DNA from 2 places in the Faecalibacillus sp. TM498 genome. Region 2 is predicted to be linked to the other one. Evidence: a T-box and tRNA genes for the amino acid it is inferred to sense, from the RefSeq annotation. Region 2 holds a T-box; the other holds one or more tRNA genes.

Region 1 (9,200 bases), on a different contig from region 2:
GAAAAAACGGCATAATAAAAAAGTCAGATTTTCTGACTTTTTATTTTGAAATAATTTCCACACCATCTTCTGTAACAAGGAAAGTATGTTCCCATTGAGCAGAAAGTTTCCCATCATCTGTATAAACTGTCCAATCATCATTATAATTTAAGTGAACATGTCTTGTTCCTTGATTAAGCATTGGTTCAATTGTAAAAACCATTCCTGGAACAATCAAAACAGTATCTTCTTTTGTTTTAAAATGGAAGACATAAGGGTCTTCATGCATGGTCATTCCAATACCATGACCACAGAATTCTTCAACGACACTATAGCCATTAATATGTGCATATCTTTGAATTGCTTTACCGATATCTCCAATATGACTTTTCCATGGCTTGATAGCTTTCATCCCTTCATACATCGCTTCTTTTGTGATTTTAACAAGTTTTTTAGCTTCATCTGAAACATTTCCCATCATAAACATACGTGAAGCATCGGCATAGTAACCATTTAATTCACTTGTAGCGTCAACGTTAATAATATCTCCATCTTTTAAAATAACATCAGAAGAAGGAATTCCATGACAAACGATATCATTAATAGATGTACAAATACTTTTAGGATAGCCTTCATAATTTAAATCAGCAGAATGTGCATTGTGTTCCTTTAAATATTCTCTTGTAAGTACATCGATATCTTCAGTCGACATACCAATTTTTATATTCTTTTCGATATGATCTAATAACCCATTATTTACAACAGCTGCTTTTTTGATTCCTTCAATTTGTTGTTGATTTTTAATCATTGATCTAGGAGGTGTCATCACTCCTCTTTTTTTGTAATAATTAATTTTTTTGTCAAATTCGCGGTGACAAACTTCATAGTCTAAGCCACTTCCGCACCAACATTTATTCATTTGTTCTACCTCTTTTCGTATCTATTTTAAACATCTCATTTTATAATGTAAAGAAAGATGATAATATGATTTTAATGGAGATGATAAAATGGAAATTTTAGATATATGCGATGAATTAGGAAATCCAACAGGAAAGACAGTAGAAAGAGAAATTGCACATCAACAAGGAATCTTACATCGTACAGCTCATGTTTGGATCTTAAGAAAAAAAGAAAATAAAATACAAATATTATTACAAAAAAGAAGTGAACAAAAAGATTCGTTTCCTGGCTGTTATGATATTTCAAGTGCAGGACATATTCCTGCAGGGGATAACTATGGTCAATCGGCGGTAAGAGAGTTGAAAGAGGAATTAGGAATTGTTGTAAGGGAAAGTGAATTGATTGATTGTGGAAATCGTAGATTTCATTTTGAAGAAATTTTTCATGGTCGTTTATTTAAAGATAATCAAGTAAGTAAAATATTTGTTTTATGGAAAGATTTAGAAGAAAAAGATTTTGTTTTTGTTGATCATGAAGTAAGTGAAGTTAAATGGTTGGATTTTGAAAAATGTTATCAAGATGTTAAAGAAAATAAAATAAATCATTGTATTTATATTGAAGAACTAGACATAGTAAAAAAATATCTTCGTGTTCAATAATGATCCTTTTTAAGTCTATATAAATCCCTTCTAAGGCGTTTTTTTGGAAAAAAACATAAAAAATATAAAAATAAAAAAGGTGCGGGGGGGGGGGGGGGGGTAAAATATGCTATAATTTATAGTGAATAAAATATGTGTAGTTAGGATGTGTGAGTATGTATTTTACGATTATGGATGATGACCGAGCGTTTGGCGAAACTTTAAAAAATAAATTAGAAAGTGAATACCATGCTGTTGTAGATGTTTATCATGGAATGGTTGATTTAGATCAGATAAAACATGTACCCGATATTTTATTTTTAGATGTGATATTTGAAAATGGGACAGGTGTGGATTATGCGAAAAAGTTTAAAGAAAAGTTTGATTCACAAATTGTTTTTGTTTCAAGTAAAAGTAGTTTGATTTTTAAAGCCCAAGGATTAAAGGCGTTATGCTTTATTAGAAAGAATCATCTTGATAATGACTTTAAAGTTTTTAATCAACTTTACAATGAAGAATGTAAAAATGAAATGAAATTGATTTTTGAACTGAATAAGGGAATGAATAAAAATCAAATGGCATATATAACATTAATGAGTGATGATATTATCTATGCAGAATGTTATGCTCATGAATTGATTATCCATACATATGAACATGAATATGCTGTTAAAATGACTTTGAAGAAATTTATGGAACAAGTAAAACAAGCACATTGTTTTATTCAAATACATAGAAGTTATGCAATTAATATGAAATATATTTATCGTATAGATAAAAATCATATTAATATGGTTAATGAAGAAAGTAAAAATGAATTAGAAATCGGTAGAAAATATAAAAAAGAAGTTAATGAGGCCTTTAGAAACTACTTGATGGATAAATTTTAGATATCATGAAAAATCATGATATCTTTTTTTTGACATATAATACAACGGTGATGTTATGAAAAGAATTTTTCTTATAATGATTGCTTTTGGCGTGTGTTTCTTTGAGGTTCCTGTAGATGCTTATGAAAAATCTTTAAAAAATGTAAAAGTGGTGATTGATGCAGGACATGGTGGTTTTGATAATGGAGCTATTGAATATGGTTATTATGAAGATAATATTAATTTAGAAATTGCTTTGAAAATGAAAGATGAATTAGAAAAAAGTGGTGCTAAAGTCTATTTAACAAGAGATGGTGATTATGATATGACGAAAAGAAATCATCATTATTCTAAACAAGATGATATGTATTTAAGGGTCAAGAAGATAGATAGCTATAAATGTGATTATTTATTAAGTATTCACCAAAATGCTTCTGGTAATAGAAGTGCATGGGGTTCACAAGTTTTTTATTATTATAGAAGCAAACAAGGAAAAGCATTAGCTTTTGATATTGATCAAAGTTTAAAACAGTTAACAAATAGTAGAAAACCAATTAGTGGATGTGGTTTTAGAGTTTTAAGAGCTACTAAGACATTAGGAGTTCTAATTGAGTGTGGTTTTTTATCAAATTATAATGAATGTGGGCAACTAAGAAGCAAAAATTATCAAAAAAAACTATGTCAAAAGGTAAAAGAAGGGCTCATTAAATATCATTTAAGAATAATGACTCAAAAAAAGAAAAAAACAGCAAAAATTTTACAATAAAAAAGCGTTGATTTTATCAATGTATTTTTATTTTTTTAAAAAAATGTAAAAAAATATACGAAAAACTGTTGACGTATTCTTATATGCATGGTATATTATATGGGCAGTTGATTGATGGGCCTGTAGCTCAGTTGGTTAGAGCGCACCCCTGATAAGGGTGAGGTCGATGGTTCAAATCCATTCAGGCCCACCATTTTAACAAATGAAATGGTGGAAAAAGTAAATATTAAATTGGGGCCATAGCTCAGCTGGGAGAGCACCTGCCTTGCACGCAGGGGGTCAGCGGTTCGATCCCGCTTGGCTCCACCAATAAATAAACTAACTGCTTCGGCAGTTTTTTTGTTGTAAAAAAATAAATATACTCTATAATCCAATTAAGGGGGTAAAATATGGCACAAAGTAGAGGAAAAGGAAATTATGTAATCAATACTTTTAATGGAATGGCTTATGGCTTTTTTGCAAGTTTGATTATTGGAACAATATTAAAACAATTAGGAACATTAGTTCATGTTGAACAACTTGTAACCTGGGGGACAGTAGCAGGTTATTTAATGGGACCGGCCATTGGAATTGGTATGGGCTATGCAATTGATGCAAAAGGACTTAATTTGATTTCTGCGGTTATTGCAGGAGCAATAGGAGCTGGAACATTTAATAATGGTGTTCAAGCGGGTAATCCAATTTCAGCTTATGTAGCAGTTTTAGCGGCTATTGAGGTAACAAGACTTATTCAAGGGAAAACACCGATTGATATTTTACTTGTTCCTTTTGTTTCTATCTGTATAGCAGGTTTGGTAACGCAATTTGTAGGACCTTATCTTACACAAATGATTACTTGGATTGGAAGCGTTATTAATGATGGGGTTTCTTTACAACCTTTATTTATGTCAATTGTTGTAGGGGTGTTAATGGGAATGGCATTAACGGCACCAATTTCTTCAGCTGCTATTGGTATTATGTTAGGACTTGATGGTTTAGCGGCAGGGGCAGCACTTGCAGGGTGTTGCGCACAAATGATTGGTTTTGCGATGATGTCTATTGAAGACAATGATATTGGTGATGTTATTGCTATTGGAATTGGAACAAGTATGTTACAGTTTAAAAATATTATTAGAAGACCGGTTATTTGGTTACCTACAATTTTAACAACGATTATTACAGCACCTATTTCAACGGTCTTACTTCATATTCGTTGCAGTGCAATTGGCTCAGGAATGGGAACAGCAGGACTTGTAGGTTTATTGGATGCGATTCAAGTAATGGGAAATCAGTATTGGATACCACTTATTTTGATAGATGTGATTGCTCCAGCAATTTTAACATTTAGTTTTTACAAAGCTTTTAGAAAATTGAATTACATAAGAAAAGGAGATTTAAAGATTGAACGTCTTTAATCTCCTTTTTCTTTATTTAAATAAATCAATAATATCTGCAGTAGACATTTGGGTAATAGAACCATTATTGTTTTCAATAAACATATTCGATAAATCTTGTTTTTGTTCTTGAAGTTTTTGAATCTTTTCTTCAATTGAATTTTTCATAATCAATTTATAAACTTGAACATTATTTGTTTGTCCAATACGATAAGCTCTATCTGTTGCTTGATTTTGTGCAGACATATTCCACCATGGATCATAGTGAATAACGGTAGAAGCACTTGTTAAGTTAAGACCAGTACCACCTGCTTTTAAACTGATTAAAAAGACAGTTGTTTGATCGTTTTGGAAGGCATTAACAAGTTGATGCCTTTTGATTTTTGTTGTTGAACCAGTTAAAACATAATAAGAAATATCTTTTTTACGTAATTCAGCTTCGATTAAATCTAATGATTTAGTAAAAGAAGAGAATAGTAAGACTTTTTGATTATTTTCTTTTGCTGTTTCAATAATATCCATACAAGCTTTAAGTTTAGAACTTGGTTCAATAATATCTTTATATAAAATACGTTGATCACAACATAATTGACGAAGTCTTGTCATCATTGCAAGGATTTGGATCTTATCAATATGATTTACCTGAATAGCACTTTGTAATTCACTATTAATTGTTGATAAGTTAGCAAGATATACTTTTTCTTCCTCTGGTGTAAAAGGAATAATGACATTGTTTTCAATCTTGTCTGGTAATTCTGTTAAAACATCTTTCTTTGTTCTTCTTAAAATAAATGGTTCAACTAATTGCTTAAGTTTTGCTTGTTTTTGTTGGTCTTCATTTTTTATGATTGGTATTTCGTAAGTTTCTTTGAAATGGTGATAATTATATAAATATTGAGGCATCAAGAAATCAAAGATTGACCATAATTCTGCTAAACTATTTTCAATTGGAGTACCTGTTAAAGCGAAACGATATTTACCATTAATTAATTTAACAGTTTGAGCATTCTTTGTACTTTGATTTTTGATATATTGAGCTTCATCTAAAATAAAATAATAGAATTGATAATCTTTATATAATTCATAATCTCTACGAATATAATCATATGAAGTAATAACAACATCATATTCTGGAATGCTTTCAATTAATTTCTTTCTTTGAGCAATATTTCCAGTAATACAAACTGTTTTCAATTTCTTTGAGAATTTTTTGATTTCATCTTGCCAGTTATAAATCAAGGTTGCAGGAGCAACAACGAGACTGACATGATTTTCACCGATACCATCTTCAATCAATGTCATGACTTGTAATGTTTTACCAAGCCCCATATCATCAGCTAAGATACCACCGAAGCCATATTCTGACATTGTTTTTAACCATTTAAATCCTTGAACTTGATAGTCTCTTAAAATCTTAGAATAATTTTGTGGAACTTGAATATCTTCAGGATCTTTTTCTTCAATATGAGAAATCAAGTCTTGGAAATGTTGATCTCTGTTGAAATGTAATGATGAACTGTTCATAAAGTTTTCTAAATAAAGTGAATGATATTTATCAACTTCAACTTCACCATCTTTTAAATCGGTATATTCAATATTTAAATCATTAAATAATAAATCTAAATCTTTGATACTATCATCATCTAAATTAATAAATTCCCCATTTTTTAAACGATGATAATTCTTTTTGTGTTGATAAGCATATAAAATATCTTTAATTTCTTCTTTATCAACATTGATACTATTAATATCGATTTTTAATAAATCATTTTGTAAACGAACACCGATATTTAATTTCATATTTTTAGGTTTATTCATTTGTTTGATTTCTTCACTAATATAAATTTCACAATCATTATTAAGTGAAGGTAAAACACGAGTAATGAAATCATAAATATCTTCTTCATTATAAAGATAATACATTTGAGTGATTTCATCATATTCTAGGTATTTTTGTAGTGTTTGAATAACACCATCTAATTTTAATGGAAGTACTAGATCTTTAGGGTTTTCTAAGATTGTATTTCCTTGATCATCTCGATAATCTAATGTAACAGATAATTCGTTGTTGTTATTTAAATCGACATAAATTAATAAAGAAATATCCATAGGTAGATATTCATCGATATCATCTCCTGTAAATTCGACATAAGGAACAACAGAATCAATGATATATTTAGAAAAACGTGGTAATTCGTTATTTGGAATTGTAAGTGAATTATTTTCTAAATGTGTAAGTAAAGGTCTTAGCGCATCACTACATTCTTTTGAATATCTATTAAGGGTATAGTGATCGAAATAATAGATATATTGATGACCGATGATAGTAATACCATCAGGTTCTTTGTATTTGATGGTTGTGTAATCTTCATCTTTTTGGATTTCTAAAATGAAGTTTTGTAAATCAATTGTTGTAAAGTTAATGTTGATATCTAAATTATCATAATGTGTTAGAAAAAAATCATCAATATTGTCTGATGTGATTCTAATACTACGATCATCATCTTTTAAATGAAAATATTCTTTAATAAAACGAATTTGTTTTAATGAAGAACTATCAAAGGCTTTAGAGTTATGATCGGTAACTAAAGCATTTCCATATTCAACAATTTCGTTTGCTTTTACATTTTGAATAAAAGTATTTAAATTTTTAATTGTATAACTTCTATCGCTAGCAATCTTATAAGATAAACTTAATCGATTAAATGTACTTTTTACTTGCGGTATTAAATGAATGTGTTGATTAAGTTGTAATTGATGTAAACGATGCTGATTTTTATATTGTTCAATTAATGAAAAAGTTAAATTAGCTTGTTCTTTTAAATGTGCGGCTTCTTTTTTTGCTTGAAGTGCTTGTAATTGATCAGCGTAATTTCCTTTTTGATTGAAAGAATAAGGTAAATCACTTGCTTCAAGACCGTAAAATTTTAATAAAATAGCACCTATATGTCCACATGCCAGTTCATTAGGCTTACAGTGATTACAATCGCAGTTAAATTCGAGGATATGTCCTCCTGTATCAACTTGAATTGTAGCAGTATCAATTTTACCATTAACATTAGTACTTCCTACGATTTGGTAAATTTGACCATCTTTAATAACAGACATGTTAGATATTGTATTATGTTGAAATAAGTTATGAGCTACTTTCCAATTGGGCTCATTAAAATACTTATTAATTTCATCATCTTTAATATACATAAGTAGTCCCTCCCATTTAGCTATTATAACATTATTTTTCTAAAATGATGAGATAGAGATACGCATTTTTTTGTTTTTTTAAAAATAGGATTGTTTCCAATCCTATTTCAAAACTGCTTTATAAACACGTAAGACATTTTTATAAAAAATCTTTTCAATTTCTTCAATAGATAATCCAGCTTCAATTAAAGCACCATATAATATTTGATAACCACTTGCATCCTTCATTTCAAGCTTGGATCCAATACCATCAAAGTCACTTCCTAAACCAATACAATCAATACCTGCAAGATTTTTGATATATAAAATATGTTGAACCATATCCTTAACATAACTTGTTTGATGAGTACCTTCGGTAGTTAAAAAATCACTACAGAAGTTGATTCCCATAACGCCTCCACGACTAGCAAGTTTTAAAATCATGTCATCTGACATATTTCTAGCGACACCACATACTTGGCGAGCGTTACTATGAGAGGCAACGAAAGGTTTTGTTGTATGATGATAAACATCATAAAATCCAGCATCACTTAAATGAGAAACGTCAATAATGATTCCTAAACGTTCCATTTCTTTAATATATTGTAAACCAAAAGGTGTTAAACCATCGTGATCATTGATTTTAAACATATCTTCATAACAAGAAATATTAGAAAGGTTAGGGTGTCCAATGCCATTTACATGATTCCATGTCAAAGTAATCATTCTAACGCCTAATCTATAATAATGTTCAAGTAGTGATAAATCATTTTCTACAACAGCCCCTTCTTCTAATGTTAGAAGAGAAGACATGATACCTGCTTGTTGATGATCGATAATATCTTGATAACAAAAGACAGGTTTAATGAGTTCAGGATATTTTTCTATTTCATGATAATAATAGTTAATGAGTTGATTTGCTTTTAAAAAAGGTTGAGGATTTTCACTTAAATCGACAAACATCGCAAAGTTTTGAAGCAAATAATCTCCTTTTTGCATTTTCTTTAAATCAATATGACCGTCATTTTCTAATAAAGAACCTTCTTTACCGTGATGTAAATCATCATAAAGTTTTAAAATGGTGTCACAATGCATATCAACAACTTTCATCATTAATCACTCCTTAAATTTTATATGTAGCATGAATTGCACAACAAGCAAGACCACCATGGCATGTTAAAACAGCAGGCAAATAATTGATTTCTACATCAATACCATGGAAGGTTGTTTGAAATAATAATTTTGCTTTTTTAGCAAAAATTTCATTATCAGCGTGTGAAATATAAATCTTGTGTTGTTTAGCGTTAACACCTAATTCATGGAATTTATCAACAATCGATTTTAAGATTTTTACTTCAGTTCTAGACATTGTATATTTATCAACGGCTTTACCTTGTTCATCTAAACAAAGCAAAGCTTTGATTTTTAACATCGATGCCATTCTGGCTGCCATTGGTGATAATCTTCCACTACGTGAAAGTTGTTTAAAGTTATC
Region 2 (14,579 bases):
GAACCGTTATATAAACATACAACTTATCGTGTAGGTGGGCCAGCAAAATTATTTATAAAAGTTCAAAATGTCGATGAGTTGATTGAAGTGATAAAGTATTGTCGTAAGCATCGTATTCAACTTTTTGTTATTGGAAGAGGTTCAAATTTATTATTTTCAGATAAAAGTTTTGAAGGAATTATTATTTCCCTTGAAGATATGAATCAATACCATGTCAATGGGAGCGAAGTAACTGCCCAATGTGGTGTTACAATGATTAAACTTGCTTATGATTGTGCTAAAATTGGTTTGAGTGGTTTTGAATTTATGGGAGGAATTCCTGGAAATATCGGTGGTGGTATTTTTATGAATGCAGGGGCCTATAAATCATGTTTAAGTGAAGTTGTTAAATCAGTAAAAGTATTAGATGAATGTTTAAAAGTGGTTGAATTATCTAAAGATGAAATGGATTTTTCATATCGACATTCTATCATTCAAGACCATCCTAAATGGATTGTCTTGGAAGCTACTTTTGTTTTGGAAAATAAAAGTGTTGAAGAAATTAATGAAACTTTAGATAAAAGAAAAGAAAGAAGAATGTCTACGCAACCTTGGAATAAACCAAGTGCAGGAAGTGTTTTTAGAAATCCAGAAGGTGCAGCTGCATGGAAATATATTGATGATGCAGGTCTTAGAGGTTATGAAATTGGTGGAGCACAAGTTTCTCCAAAACATTCTAACTTTATTGTAAATAATGGTTATGCTTCTGCTAAGGATATTCATGATTTGATTTTTTATGTCCAAAAAATAGTTCAAGAAAAGTATGGTGTTTTATTAAAACCAGAAGTACGTTTTATTAATTGGGAGTCTTAAGATGACAACGTATGTATATAATGAACATGATGAAAATCAAGTGTTAACAATGAGAAATAAATTAAAAAAGAAAAAAAGAAAAAGAAGAATTAATTTTGTACTTATTGTTTTGTTTTTGATATTTTTAGTGATTTTTTTATTTGGAGATATGTCTAAAGTAAAAAAAATAACTGTTTCAGGATGTCATTTGACTTCTGCTGAAGAGATTATTGAACGATTACCGGTTAAATCAAAACAAACTTATTTTTTTAAAGTAAATAAAAAACAGATTGAAACAGAGGTTGAAAAAATGATCTTTGTTGAAAAAGCAACTGTAACGAAAGATTTGATAGGGAATATAAAGATAAGAATTAAAGAAAACAATGCTTCTTTATATGGCTATATTAATAATATTTTATATGTTGCAGATCAAGATGGAATTTTTGAACAAGATCAACAACAAAAATGGATTTCTTATGTACAACGTTGTCCACAAATGATGAATTTTGACGAAGAACATTTCCAATCATTTGTGAAAGCATATGTCAAATTACCATCAGTTGTTCAAAATCAAATCTCTAGTATTGTCTTTGAACCTGATGAAAAAGATCAAACCAAATGTAAGTTGGAACTTGATGATGGTAAGGTTTTTTATGTACGTATTGAAGACATGGAAAAACAACTTACATCAACAAATTATTACTTGGTTATTCAAAGTTATCCTGATTATAAATACTATGATTATTTAGGAAAAAATGTCTATGTATACAATTAAATAGTGTATGAAAAAAGCTACGTGTTTGAAACTAAAACCTTTAAATATCGTAGCTTTTATGATAATATAATGGTATATGTAGTAAGGGGAGATAGACATGAATGAAGTTTATGCAGTATTGGATATAGGTAGTGCTTCAATTGAATTGTTAGTTGGTGAAATTATCAATTCTAATTTACATGTTCTTTTTTCTAAAAAGGTCCCTAGTCATGGTGTAAAAAAAGGCATCATTGAAGATGAAAATTTATTAGTAAATGATATCAAAGGAGTTGTTCAAGAAGCTAATGATTTTCTAGATGGAGAAATCAAAGCAGTTGGTCTTACAATCCCTACTATTCGTTCTAAACTTTATCAAAGTAATAGTAGTGTATCACTTAGTGATCATGATAAGATTTCTAAGGATGATATTGTAAGAGGTTTGAAACTTTCTACTAAATTCAAAAAATCTCATGAAGAAGAGGTGGTTTGTGTAATACCAGTTCGCTTTAATGGTGATTTTGGAATTAGTCAAGTACCTCCTATAGGAGAAGCTTCAAGAAATTTAATTATTGATACATTGATTATTACTTCACAAAAACAGATTTTATATCCATATATTATGGCTGTTGAAAAGGCAGGTTTAGAAATTATGGATATTTGTATCAATGCCTTTGCGTGTGCAAAGGAAGCTTTTGATGCAGTTTATCTTCAAGAAGGTGCATTGATTATTGATATGGGATATAAAACGTCAACAATATCTTTCTACAAGGATGGATATTTAAAATATTTAACAGTATGTTCAGTTGGGGGTTATAATTTGACTAGAGCAATTGCTCAACATTTACAAATTTCTATGAATCAAGCTGAAACATATAAAGTCAAATATGGTTCTTTGGATTATACTGTTGGACAAGAGGATATTATTCATACAACTGAGCTTCCAGATGGTCGTAAAGATTATACACAAAAAGATTTTGCGGGTATTTTAGAAGAAGCTGCAGTTGATATGTTAAATGTTATTAAAGAAAAAATGGGTGTTATCGATAATGGACAACATTATGAAACACTGATTGTTGGTGGCGGAGGAGAACTTGAGCTACTAGATAAAGTTGCTGGTCGTGTTTTAGAAGGTCCAGTGAGAGTTTATCGTCCAGATATTATTGGCATTAGAGATATGGCATTTGTTTCTTCTGTAGGAATGATTTTTTATATGTCTGATCGTGCTAAATATCTTGGTCCTTATGAAACATCTGTTGTTTTACCGGATATTTCTAATACAATGGCTGTGAGATTTAAAGGACTTACGAAAGTAAAAGATACAAAAGAGAAAACTGGAAGATTTAGTAGATTACTAGATACTTTCTTTGGTGAAGAAGAATAGATAAAAGAGAGGGTAAATCATGAACGAAGAATTAGATTTTGAACAAGTTGCAAAAATAAAAGTAATCGGTGTTGGTGGCGGAGGAAACAACGCTGTTAACCGCATGGTTGAAGAAGGCGTTAGAGGAGTAGAATTCTTTGTCGCAAATACAGATGTACAAGTATTACGTCGTTCGCCTGTAGAAAATAAAATTGTTTTAGGAAAAGATTTAACAAAAGGTTTAGGAGCAGGAGGTAATCCAGAAGTAGGAAAGAAAGCTGCTTTAGAATCTGAAGGAGATATTAGAACTGCCCTTGAAGGTGCAGATATGGTTTTCATTGCTGCTGGTATGGGTGGTGGAACTGGTACTGGTGCAGCACCTGTTTTCGCTAAGATTGCTCGTGAATTAGGAGCACTAACAGTAGGTGTTATTACTAAACCATTTACTTTTGAAGGAATGAAACGTAAAAAACAAGCAATCGAAGGTATTGATGAATTACGTTCTAATGTAGATAGTATTATTGTGGTTTCAAATGACCGTTTATTACAACTAATTGGTGGACGTCCAATGCAAGAAGCATTTAGAGAAGCTGATAATGTATTAAGACAAGGTGTTCAAACAATTACTGATTTAATTGCTGTTCCTGCATTTATCAACCTTGACTTTGCAGATATCTGTGCAGTTATGAAAAATAGAGGAAATGCGTTAATTGGTATTGGCATGTCATCAGGAGATGATAAAGCAAAAGAAGCTGCAAAACGTGCAATTTCTTCACCTTTATTAGAAGTTTCCGTAGCAGGTGCTAAAGACGCTATTATTAACGTTACAGGTGGACCAAATATTTCATTATATGATGCTAATATTGCTCTTGAAACAATTACTCAAGAAGTTGGAGATGACATTAATACTTATTTAGGTATTGCTATTAATGAAAACTTAGATGATGAAATTATTGTTACTGTTATCGCAACAGGATTCGAGGAAGAAAAGGAAGAAGTAACTGTCCAACCTTCAGTAGCAAGACCTTTAGGTGAAGAACCTCAAACTTTTGAATCATATGATGATGACGAAGATGATGATGACGGTTTTCCACCAGCATTTATCAAAAATAGAAGAATTTAATAAGATGAGCTAACGATGTTAGCTCATTTTTATAAAGGGGGAAATTTAAATGAAAATTGGATTTATAGGATTAGGGAATATGGCCGGGACAATTTGCCAAGGTCTTATTAAAAGTGATTTTATTGATGGTAGTGAGGTATATGGATATGATATAAATAGTCACCAGCTGATGATGTTTGAACAAGATTTTGGTATTCATGTATGTTCAAGTGAACAAGACGTTGTTAAAAATTGTGATTATTTGGTGATGGGGGTCAAACCAAATGTCGTAGAAAGTGTTATTTCAAAAATAAAATCAGTCATTGATCAACAAGTGATCGTTTCAATTGTTGCTGGTTATGGAAATGATAAATATGAAGAATTATTACCGGGAACACATCACTTAACAATTATGCCAAACACACCAGCTAAGGTATTAGAAGGAACGACTTTATTTGAAAAAGACAATACTTTAACAGCTGAAGAATTAAATTATGTACAAACAATGTTTGAAAGCATCGGTGAGGTTTATCTTATTGAAAATTATCAAATGGTTGCCGGTGGTGCTTTAAGTGGTTGTGGACCAGCTTTTGTTTATATGTTTATTGAAGCTTTAGCAGATGGTGCAGTCTTAAATGGTTTGCCTCGTGATTTGGCTTATAAGCTTGCCAGCCAAACTGTTTTAGGAAGTGCAAAAATGGTTAAAGAGACGCAATTACATCCAGGTATTTTAAAAGATCAAGTTTGTTCTCCAGGTGGTATTACGATTCAAGGTGTTAAGGCTTTAGAAGAAAATAATTTTAGAAACGCTGTGATGGAAGCAATCGATCGTTCAAAAAAATAATGTGTAGAAAGTATGGATTTTTGTCCATACTTTTTTAAATGTCCAATCTTTTTTGACATCTTTTTTACTTGCCATCATATATGATGATAAAGGGGTAAGCAAGATGGAGGTCTATGTTGAATTAACTTATTGTATGAATGGTATCTTATTTATCATGACTTATGAAATGATTTCATTATTGCTTAATATTAATTGGTCATTTTTGAAAATCCTTTTCTTGAGTTTTTTAAGTAATATATCGATTGTTCTCATTTATATAGACTATTTACCATATATAAGTTTTTTATACTGGATTGTCCTTTTTTTATTTATTTTTAAAAAACAATTTTTCTTATATTTTCCAGTTTTTTTAATTGTTTATTTTTCAATACTATTCTTTATCAATACCCTAATAAAAGAATCATTTATATACAACGGAATCTTGATTACTCCCATAAATTATAAAGATATAGTTATTGTTGTTATGACATGTGTTTTTTTAATTATTGAAACAATTTATTTAATTTATACAAAAAGAAAAATAAAACAAAAAGATGATCTATATGATGTAACACTTATTTTTAATAATAAGATTTATCATCTTTCAGGGTTTTTAGATAGTGGTAATCATGCAAACTATCTAGGTTATCCACTTATTTTTATTAAAAAAAGTAAAATTGATACTTATCAACAATTAGATACATTGATTATTGATGGCTTAAAAAAAAGAAAAATAGATATTATTTTAGTTGATCAAGTTTTAGTAAATAAGCAATCTTTAAGAAATGTTTATATAGGTGTATTGGATGAATTAGATTATGATTGTTTATTAAATAAAGAATTGATGGGAGGGATTATTTGATGTGGCAAATGATTAGACAGTTTTTAAATACAAAACAGTATCTTTATTATATAGGAAGACATGATATTTTACCGCCTCCTTTAAAAGGTCAACAAGAAAAGGAAATAATTGAAAAAGCAGTTTCTGGGGATCAAAAAGCAAGAGATTTATTGATTGAACATAATTTAAGATTGGTTGTTTATGTTGCTAAAAGATATGACAATAGCGCCAATTGTCCTTTGGAAGATTTAATTAGTATTGGCACAATTGGTTTAGTAAAAGCAATCAATACTTTTAAGGCAGATAAAAATATTAAACTTGCTACGTATGCTTCAAGGTGTATTGAAAATGAAATACTTATGTACTTAAGAAAAAATAATAAGATTCGTTATGAGATTTCTTTAGATGAACCTTTAAATATTGATTATGATGGTAATGAGTTATTATTAGGAGATATCGTAGGAACTGATGATGATCTTGTTGAACAAGAAATGTTGAAAAGTGATCAAAAGAAAATTTTTTATGAAGCTTTAAAAGAATTAAATGAAAGAGAAAAAGAAATATTGATTTTAAGATATGGTTTATCTAATAATGATGAATTGACACAAAAGGATGTTGCTGATTTATTAGGTATTTCACAATCTTATATTTCTAGATTAGAAAAAAAGATTATAAAAAAATTAAGAAGTCAATTAAATTATGATGAAGTGAAATAGTATATTTTTATCAAAAAAAGCCACACTAATTTTGGTGATTATTGTGGAAAAAGAAAGTTTTATGAGCGCTATCCCTATTCAAAAAACACTTTCTAAAGAAGAATTATATACTTTGATTCAAAATTATCAAAAGAATCATGATCAAAAAAGTAAAGAAATGATTATTCTTTCTAATACTAAATTAGTGTTATCTCTAATGAAAAGATTTTACCAAAAATCAAATCAATATGAAGATCTGTTTCAAGTAGGCATCGTTGGTCTAATAAAAGCAGTCGATCATTTTGATACCAATTATCAATTACAGTTTTCAACGTATGCAGTTCCTTTGATCATTGGTGAAATGAAACGTTATTTAAGAGATAATACACAAGTTAAGATTTCTAGACCAATCAAGGATTTAGCTTATGCTATTTTAAAAGAAAAGGAAAAATATTTAAATCAATATCAAAGAGAACCAACGATTCAAGAATTATCACAAAATTTAAATATTGAAAAACAAAATATTATAGAAGCAATGCAATCTACTCAAAGCATTGCTTCTTTCCAAGATGCTGTAGGAAATGATGATCAAAATGAATTATCATTATCAGATATTATCTCACTAGATCCAGAAACATTGAAACATTATCATGATCACCTTGATTTAAAAAATGCCTTTGATTGTTTAAATCAAAGAGAAAAGAAAGTAATTCAAGAAAGATACTATCAGGGTTATTCGCAATGTGAAATAGCAGATGAGCTTTTTGTATCACAAGCGCAAATTTCTCGAATTGAAAAAAAAGCTTTAGAAAAATTACATAAAAAATTAGTCTAAAGCATATTTTATAGAGGTGATCGTATGAGATTTGTATCATTACAATCAAAAGATGTGATTAATGTTTATGATGGTAAAAAAATAGGGTATATTGCGGATATTGAATTAGATTGGTGTCAAAAATGTATACGTGCTTTAATTGTCGAAAAAATGAATTTTTTTCATTTTTTTTGTTTTTTTAAAGAGCCTCCTGTCTTAGTTATTCCGATTGAATGTGTGATTTCTTTAAAAGGTGATGTGATTTTAGTGAATATTGAACAGGTTTAGCTAGATTTCCTTGTTGATACCTTTGATAATCAATAAATGTATGGTATAATATTGAGGAAATAAAAGGAGGATGACTTCATGGGTTACGGTGAAAAAGTAAAAAAATGGTTTTTTGATGAAGATGGGGATGGAGAAGATATTGCTGAAGATTATGATGCTGTAGAGGTTGATACTGAACCTAAAACAAGCTTATTTGAACAAGCAAAATTTTCTAAAACAAGCGAAGCTGTGAAATCATTAAATATGAATAAAGATAGTCATTTAGTTTTATTTGAACCACGTTCATTTGGAGAAACTCAAGATATTGCAAATTATTTAAAAACAAAAAAAGCAACAGTTGTTAATTTACATCGTTTACAAAAAGATCAAGCTAAACGTGTTGTTGATTTCTTAAGTGGTGTTATTTACGCTATTGAAGGTGACATTCAAAGAATTGGACCAAAAATTTTCTTATGTACACCTCGTAATATTTCTGTTGCAGGAACAATTGATCTAGATGAAGATGAACAAGAAGATTAAAAAGTATGGTTTCCATACTTTTTTAAGTTATGTTTGAACATTTTAAAGGGGAAGAAGTCTTTGTAAAAAAGGTACTTGATTATTTGGATCAAGTACAATATAAACAAAGACTTATTTTAACGCAATTTTTAGATCCGTATCATCAATCAATTGTTAAAAGTGTTATTGGGCATCAAGATGAAGTTCAAGTTTTAGAAAATGGTGGTTTTATTCATAGTGAAAGTCAAAGAATGATTATTGCTCCTTATTTTTATGAAATAGAAAAGGAAGATTTTGAAATCGTTGTTTGTAAGATTATTTATGCAAAAAATTTTGAAAAATTAACACATCGAGACATTTTAGGTGCTTTAATGTCTTTAGGAATTAAAAGAGAGTTATTTGGAGATATTGTTGAAAAAGACAAAGATTTTTATTTAGCTGTTGATCGACATATTTATGAATATTTAAAAGATTATTTATCAATGATTAAAAGAAGTAAAGTAAAGTTTGTTGAATGGGATGAAGAAATAGAAGTAAAAAATGATTATTTAGTAAAATCATTTATTGTATCTTCATTTCGATTAGATAAGATCATTTCTTCTTTTTATAAAATTTCAAGACAAAAAGCAGCAGAATTTATTCGTGCTGGTCATGTAAAAGTTAATCATAAACCGGTTGAACAAATAAATTATTTATGTAATAATAAAGACATAATATCATTCAAAAAGCATGGTAGAGTGATGTTTGTTGATTGTAATAAACAAACACGCTCTGATAATTATGTGGTTGAAGGGTATTTTTATAAGTAGGGAGTGAACATGATGTCATTGAAAAAACAAGTATTTGGTTATAATAAGTCACAAGTTGATGAATTGATCAATGAAAAAGATAATGAAATAAAACAGTTGAATGATCAAATTAAAAAATTACAAGAAGATTATCAACAATTAGAACATCAAAAATCATTATTGCAGCATCGTGTAAACATCCAAGAACAAACAAATGAAGAAATTGCACGTCTTGCATTAAAAGAAGCAAGCGAACTTATTGACAAAGCGAAAAAGAATGCTAATATGATACTGAGCGAATCGCTAGAGTATGTTCGTTCGTTGTCTGGTGAGATGAGCGACTTTAAAGCGCAAGCTGTTAAATTTAGAGCTTCGGTAGAAAAAATGTCAAAAGATATCCTTGAGTCTATTGATCAATCTGAAGTTTACAATTTAATTAATGAAGATAAATACGATGAAGGAGACAGTTTATAATTAGAGTTTTAAGAGAGCTGATGGTTGGTGTAAATCAGTAACAAAGATTATAATGTATCACTCTGGAGTAGCCCTTTGAATTAAGTAGAAGGTGACGTTAATCGCGTTAAGATTTCAAGAGCGTATGAAAATACGAATTAAGGTGGTACCGCGATCACATCGTCCTTAGGATGATGTGTTTTTTTATTTTTAAAGAGAGGAAAGAAAAAATGAATTACAAAGACACATTATTAATGCCAAAAACTGACTTTGAAATGCGTGGAAACTTACCAAAAAAAGAACCTAAGTATGTAGAACGTTGGCAAGAAAACGACATGTATAACAAAGTTATTCAACAAAACGAAGGAAAAGACAGCTTTGTCTTCCATGATGGTCCTCCATATGCTAATGGAAATATGCACATGGGACATATGTTAAACAAAGTCATCAAAGACGTTATTTGTCGTTATAAAAATATGAATGGTTTCTATACACCATATATTCCTGGATGGGATACTCATGGTTTACCAATTGAAAATGCTATTCAAAAATTAGGTGTTAATCGTAAAGAAATGCCTACAGCCAAATTTAGAGAAAAATGTGATGCTTATGCTCATGAACAAGTAAATAAACAAATGGAACAATTGATCCGTATGGGAACATTTGCGGATTACAAACATCCTTATTTAACATTACAACATGAATTTGAAGCAAGACAAATTGAAGTGTTCGCTAAAATGGCGATGGATGGATTGATTTTCAAAGGATTAAAACCAGTATACTGGTCACCATCAAGTGAATCTGCTTTAGCTGAAGCTGAAGTTGAATATCATGATATCAAATCACCAACAATTTTTGTTAAATTCCAAGTTAAAGATGGTAAAGGAGTCTTAGATAATGATGTTAATTTCGTTATTTGGACAACTACTCCTTGGACAATTCCTGCTAACTTAGCAATCTGCTTAAATGCTTCTTATAACTATGCATTAGTAGAAACTGAAAAAGGAAAATTAATTGTCTTAGATACTTTAGTTGATGAATTAATGGCTAAATTTGAAATTACTGGTTACAAAGTTGTTAATCATTATAAAGGATCTGAATTAGAATATATTACATGCCAACATCCGTTATATGATAGAGAATCATTAGTTATCTTAGGAGATCACGTAACAGCTGATTCTGGTACTGGATGTGTTCATACTGCACCTGGATTTGGGGCAGACGACTTCTTTGTAGGTCAAAAATATAACTTACCAGCTTATTGTAACGTTGATGAACATGGTTGTATGATGGAAGATTGTGGTGAATGGTTAGCTGGTCAATATGTTGATGACGCTAATAAAACAGTAACTATGAAATTAGATGAAATTGGAGCTTTATTAAAACTTGAATTCATCACACACAGTTACCCACATGATTGGCGTACTAAAAAACCTATTATCTTTAGAGCAACTGATCAATGGTTCTGTTCATTAGATAAAATTAGAGATAAATTATTGAGTGAAATTGATAATGTTAACTGGTTAAATGAATGGGGACACATCAGAATCTATAACATGATTAGAGATCGTGGAGACTGGTGTATTTCACGTCAACGTACTTGGGGTGTACCAATTCCTATTTTCTATTGTGAAGATGGAACTCCAATTATTGAACAAGAAGTATTTGATCATATTTCTGAATTATTTAGAGAACATGGTTCAAATGTTTGGTTTGAAAGAGATGAAAAAGATTTATTACCTGAAGGATATACAAATGAACATTCACCAAATGGTATCTTCAAAAAAGAAAAAGATATCATGGATGTATGGTTTGACTCAGGAAGTTCACATACAGGTGTGATGGTAGAAAGAGGATTTAATTATCCAGTAGATCTTTATTTTGAAGGTAGTGACCAATATCGTGGATGGTTCAACTCATCATTAATTATCGGTGTTGCTGCTCATGGTAAAGCTCCTTATAAAACTGTCTTATCACATGGTTTCGTATTAGATGGTAAAGGAAATAAAATGTCTAAGTCATTAGGAAATACAGTAGATCCTATTAAACTTGTTAACCAATATGGTGCTGATATCGTAAGATTATGGGCTACTTCTGTTGCTTATCAACAAGATGTTCGTATTTCTGATGAAATCATGAAACAAGTGGCTGAAGGATATCGTAAAATCCGTAATACCATGAGATTCGTTTTAGGTAACTTAAATGACTTCAAAGCAAGTGATTTAGTAGAAATCAAAGATTTACCTGGTGTTGATCAATATATGTTAGCTAAATTAAATGAATTAATGAAAGCTTATGATGAAGCTTATGCAAATTATGACTTTGCAACAGCCAACCAAGAAATCTTAAATTACTTTACAAATACTTTAAGTTCATTCTATATGGATTTCACAAAAGATATCTTATACATTGAAGATGCAAATTCTCCACGTAGAAGACAAGTTCAAACTGTTTTATATCATCATGCTAAAACAATGATGAAATTATTATCAACAGTACTTGTATTTACTGCTGAAGAATTACATGATCATTTCCATTGTGATGAAACTAAAGCAGAATCTATCTTCTTAGAACCAAAATATGAATTATTTGATATTGAAAATGAAGAAGAAGTTTTAGCTTATTTTTCTAAATTTATGGAAGTAAGAAAAGATGTTTTAAAATCTATGGAAGGTTTAAGAAATGAAAAATTAATTAAATCGAACATGGAAACAAAAGTAACATTATCTTTAAAAGATGAATATAAAGATATTGCTAACTTAAAAGATGATTTAAAACAATTATTTATTGTGGCTAAAGTTGAATTAGTTGATGATACAACTTTAGAAGAATATGAAACTAGCTACATTAAAGTTGAAAAATTCAACGGTGTACAATGTCCAAGATGTTGGAACTATTTCGATGAAGATGAAATGAATGGTGAATTATGTTCACGTTGTGCAAGTGTAGCTCATCGTGTAGCTGAATAGCAGATAACAGGATGTATCGAAAGATACATCCTTTTCTTTTTAAAAAACAATTTTGTAATGAAAAATAAAGCGAACTGTGTTATTATTTACGAGATTGTAGGTGAGGGAGTATATGAAAAAAGAAATATTAGGTAAATGTATGCTATTAATGTCTGCTCTTATTTGGGGAAGTTCTTTTATTGTTATGAAAAATGCTGTGGATTTTATTTCTCCATTTACGCTATTATGTATACGTTTTGTGTTAAGTACAATTTTCATTTCTATTTTATTTTTTAATAAAATAAAAAAAATCAAAAAACAAGATCTATTAGGTGGTTTTTTAGCAGGTCTAGCCTTATTTAGTGCTTTTTCAATTCAAACATTTGGTTTGCAATTGACAACACCTGGTAAAAATGCTTTTTTAACAGCCGTTTATTGTACGATTGTTCCTTTATTAAGTTGGCTTTATTTTAAAAAGAAACCCGATAAAGCACAAATATTTGCGGCTATCCTTTGTTTTATTGGAGTTGGTTTTGTTTCTTTAGATAGTTCCTTAAAGGTGAATTTAGGTGATCTTTATACTTTGATTGGTGGTTTTTTATATGCTGTTCATATTATTGTGTGTGAAAAAGCAATGAAAAAGACATCTCCAATTATTATTACTGCCTTACAATTTGCATTTGCTTCTATTTTTTCATTTATAGCAGCCTCTTTATTTGAAGATATTTCAGTTGTTTTCCATATTGATTCAAGTATTTATCTTCAAATCTTATATCTGGCATTTTTTGCAACTACATTATGTTATTTATTTCAAAATGTGGGACAAAAATTTGTTAATGAAAATATAGCAGCATTATTATTAAGCTTAGAATCTGTTTTTGGAGTTTTCTTTTCCATATTATTTGGACAAGAAATAATGACACTTCAAATTGGATTAGGATTTATGATTATTTTTATTTCGGTTTTGATATCAGAAACAAAGTTATCTTTTTTACATAGGGGAGGAAAACAATGATTAAAAAATTACTTACAATAACTTTATCATTGATGATGATTTTTACATCATTCGTACCAGTTTTCGCTGAAGGGGAAGAAGTCAATATTGTAGGACAATATGGAATTGTCATCGATAAAGATACCGGACAAGTTTTATACAATAAAAATGCCCATGATAAAATGTATCCAGCAAGTATTACAAAAATTTTAACATGTATTGTTGCTATTGAAATGTTAGATGATTTAGATAAAACAGCCACTATTACTCAAAGTGATATAGATACAGTTTGGGAAACAGGAGCTACTTCTGCAGACTTTACTGTCGGAGAAGTTGTCACTTATAGAGATATGTTGATGGGAGCAATGTTACCTTCAGGTGCAGATGCTTGTCGTGCTCTAGCTAATAATACGTGTGGTAGTCAAGAAAAGTTCGTTGAAAAAATGAATCAACTGGTAAACAAATTAGGATTAAAAGATTCTCATTTTGTAAATACAACAGGAATTCATGATGATGATCATTATACAACAGCTTATGATATGGCTAAAATTACCCAATATGCTTTAAAGAATAAAAAATTTGTTGAAGTCTTTGATAGATATCAATATACGTCAAGTGATGGTCAACATCAATGGGTCAAAAAAGTTATTTATAAAAGTAAAAGAGACCATATTGATACATCAATGATTGAAGGCTGTAAAAGCGGTTACACAAGTAAAGCCCAAAGTACTTTATCTAGTTTATTGAATATTGATGATCATCATTATGTTTGTGTTGTTGGCTTTTCTAAAAATAGTGATGGTTATAATCATTGTACAGTAAATGATACCCTTGCTTTAGGTAATTATGTAAAAGATCATTATTCAGTTGCGAATATTATTAAAAAAGATGCAAAAATGAATTCTGTTAAAATAAAAAATGGTCAAACAAATAAAGTTGATGTCATCACAGAAAAAGATATCGAAGCTGTTTTACCAAATAATTACAATCCATCTGATTTAAAATATAAATATCATTTAAAAGATTTAACAGCTCCTGTTAAAAAAGATCAAAAAGCAGGAACAATGGATGTTTATTATCGAGATACTAAATTAGAAACAATTTCACTTAATACAACACAAGCAGTAGATGAAAGTGGTTCTGTTGTTTTTATGAGAAAAATGAAAAATGTTGTTTTACCATGTGTAATGGCAGTTGTCATCATTCTTGTGGTTTTATTATTAGTAAGAAAAATCATGATTAAACAAAGACGTAAAAAAAGACGTCAACAAAGAAATCGTAGAAAGTAGGGAAACCTACTTTTTTACTTATATATGCTTAATTATTATACGTATATATAAGTAAATATATTGACATATACTTATATATACGTATAATATAAGCAAGAGGT

What was found. A T-box is a leader RNA that pairs with one kind of tRNA and senses whether it is charged. The one in region 2 lies ahead of ileS (isoleucine--tRNA ligase), so its partner is inferred to be a tRNA-Ile.
Region 1: it has a tRNA-Ile gene. The T-box ahead of ileS (isoleucine--tRNA ligase) is inferred to sense a tRNA for this amino acid. The anticodon was not compared.

Annotation. Positions count from the first base shown of each region.
Region 1 is NZ_JAJDKB010000067.1:959-10,158, reverse strand. Features, by position in the region: gene LJD32_RS13600 (hypothetical protein) at 1-15, shown strand, start outside; gene map (type I methionyl aminopeptidase) at 41-898, opposite strand; gene LJD32_RS13590 (NUDIX hydrolase) at 987-1,538, shown strand; gene LJD32_RS13585 (LytR/AlgR family response regulator transcription factor) at 1,694-2,407, shown strand; gene LJD32_RS13580 (N-acetylmuramoyl-L-alanine amidase family protein) at 2,463-3,152, shown strand; tRNA gene LJD32_RS13575 (tRNA-Ile) at 3,269-3,345, shown strand; tRNA gene LJD32_RS13570 (tRNA-Ala) at 3,386-3,461, shown strand; gene LJD32_RS13565 (PTS transporter subunit IIC) at 3,542-4,546, shown strand; gene LJD32_RS13560 (DEAD/DEAH box helicase) at 4,559-7,726, opposite strand; gene LJD32_RS13555 (dipeptidase) at 7,829-8,815, opposite strand; gene LJD32_RS13550 (DegV family protein) at 8,829-9,200, opposite strand, start outside.
Region 2 is NZ_JAJDKB010000045.1:2,988-17,566, reverse strand. Features, by position in the region: gene murB (UDP-N-acetylmuramate dehydrogenase) at 1-852, shown strand, start outside; gene LJD32_RS11890 (cell division protein FtsQ/DivIB) at 854-1,606, shown strand; gene LJD32_RS11885 (cell division FtsA domain-containing protein) at 1,704-2,966, shown strand; gene ftsZ (cell division protein FtsZ) at 2,986-4,068, shown strand; gene proC (pyrroline-5-carboxylate reductase) at 4,118-4,891, shown strand; gene LJD32_RS11870 (sigma-E processing peptidase SpoIIGA) at 5,355-5,732, shown strand; gene LJD32_RS11865 (sigma-70 family RNA polymerase sigma factor) at 5,732-6,427, shown strand; gene LJD32_RS11860 (sigma-70 family RNA polymerase sigma factor) at 6,471-7,241, shown strand; gene LJD32_RS11855 (PRC-barrel domain-containing protein) at 7,266-7,508, shown strand; gene LJD32_RS11850 (cell division protein SepF) at 7,587-8,027, shown strand; gene LJD32_RS11845 (RNA-binding protein) at 8,057-8,815, shown strand; gene LJD32_RS11840 (DivIVA domain-containing protein) at 8,825-9,268, shown strand; T-box leader at 9,240-9,438, shown strand; gene ileS (isoleucine--tRNA ligase) at 9,478-12,216, shown strand; gene LJD32_RS11830 (DMT family transporter) at 12,329-13,210, shown strand; gene LJD32_RS11825 (D-alanyl-D-alanine carboxypeptidase family protein) at 13,207-14,478, shown strand.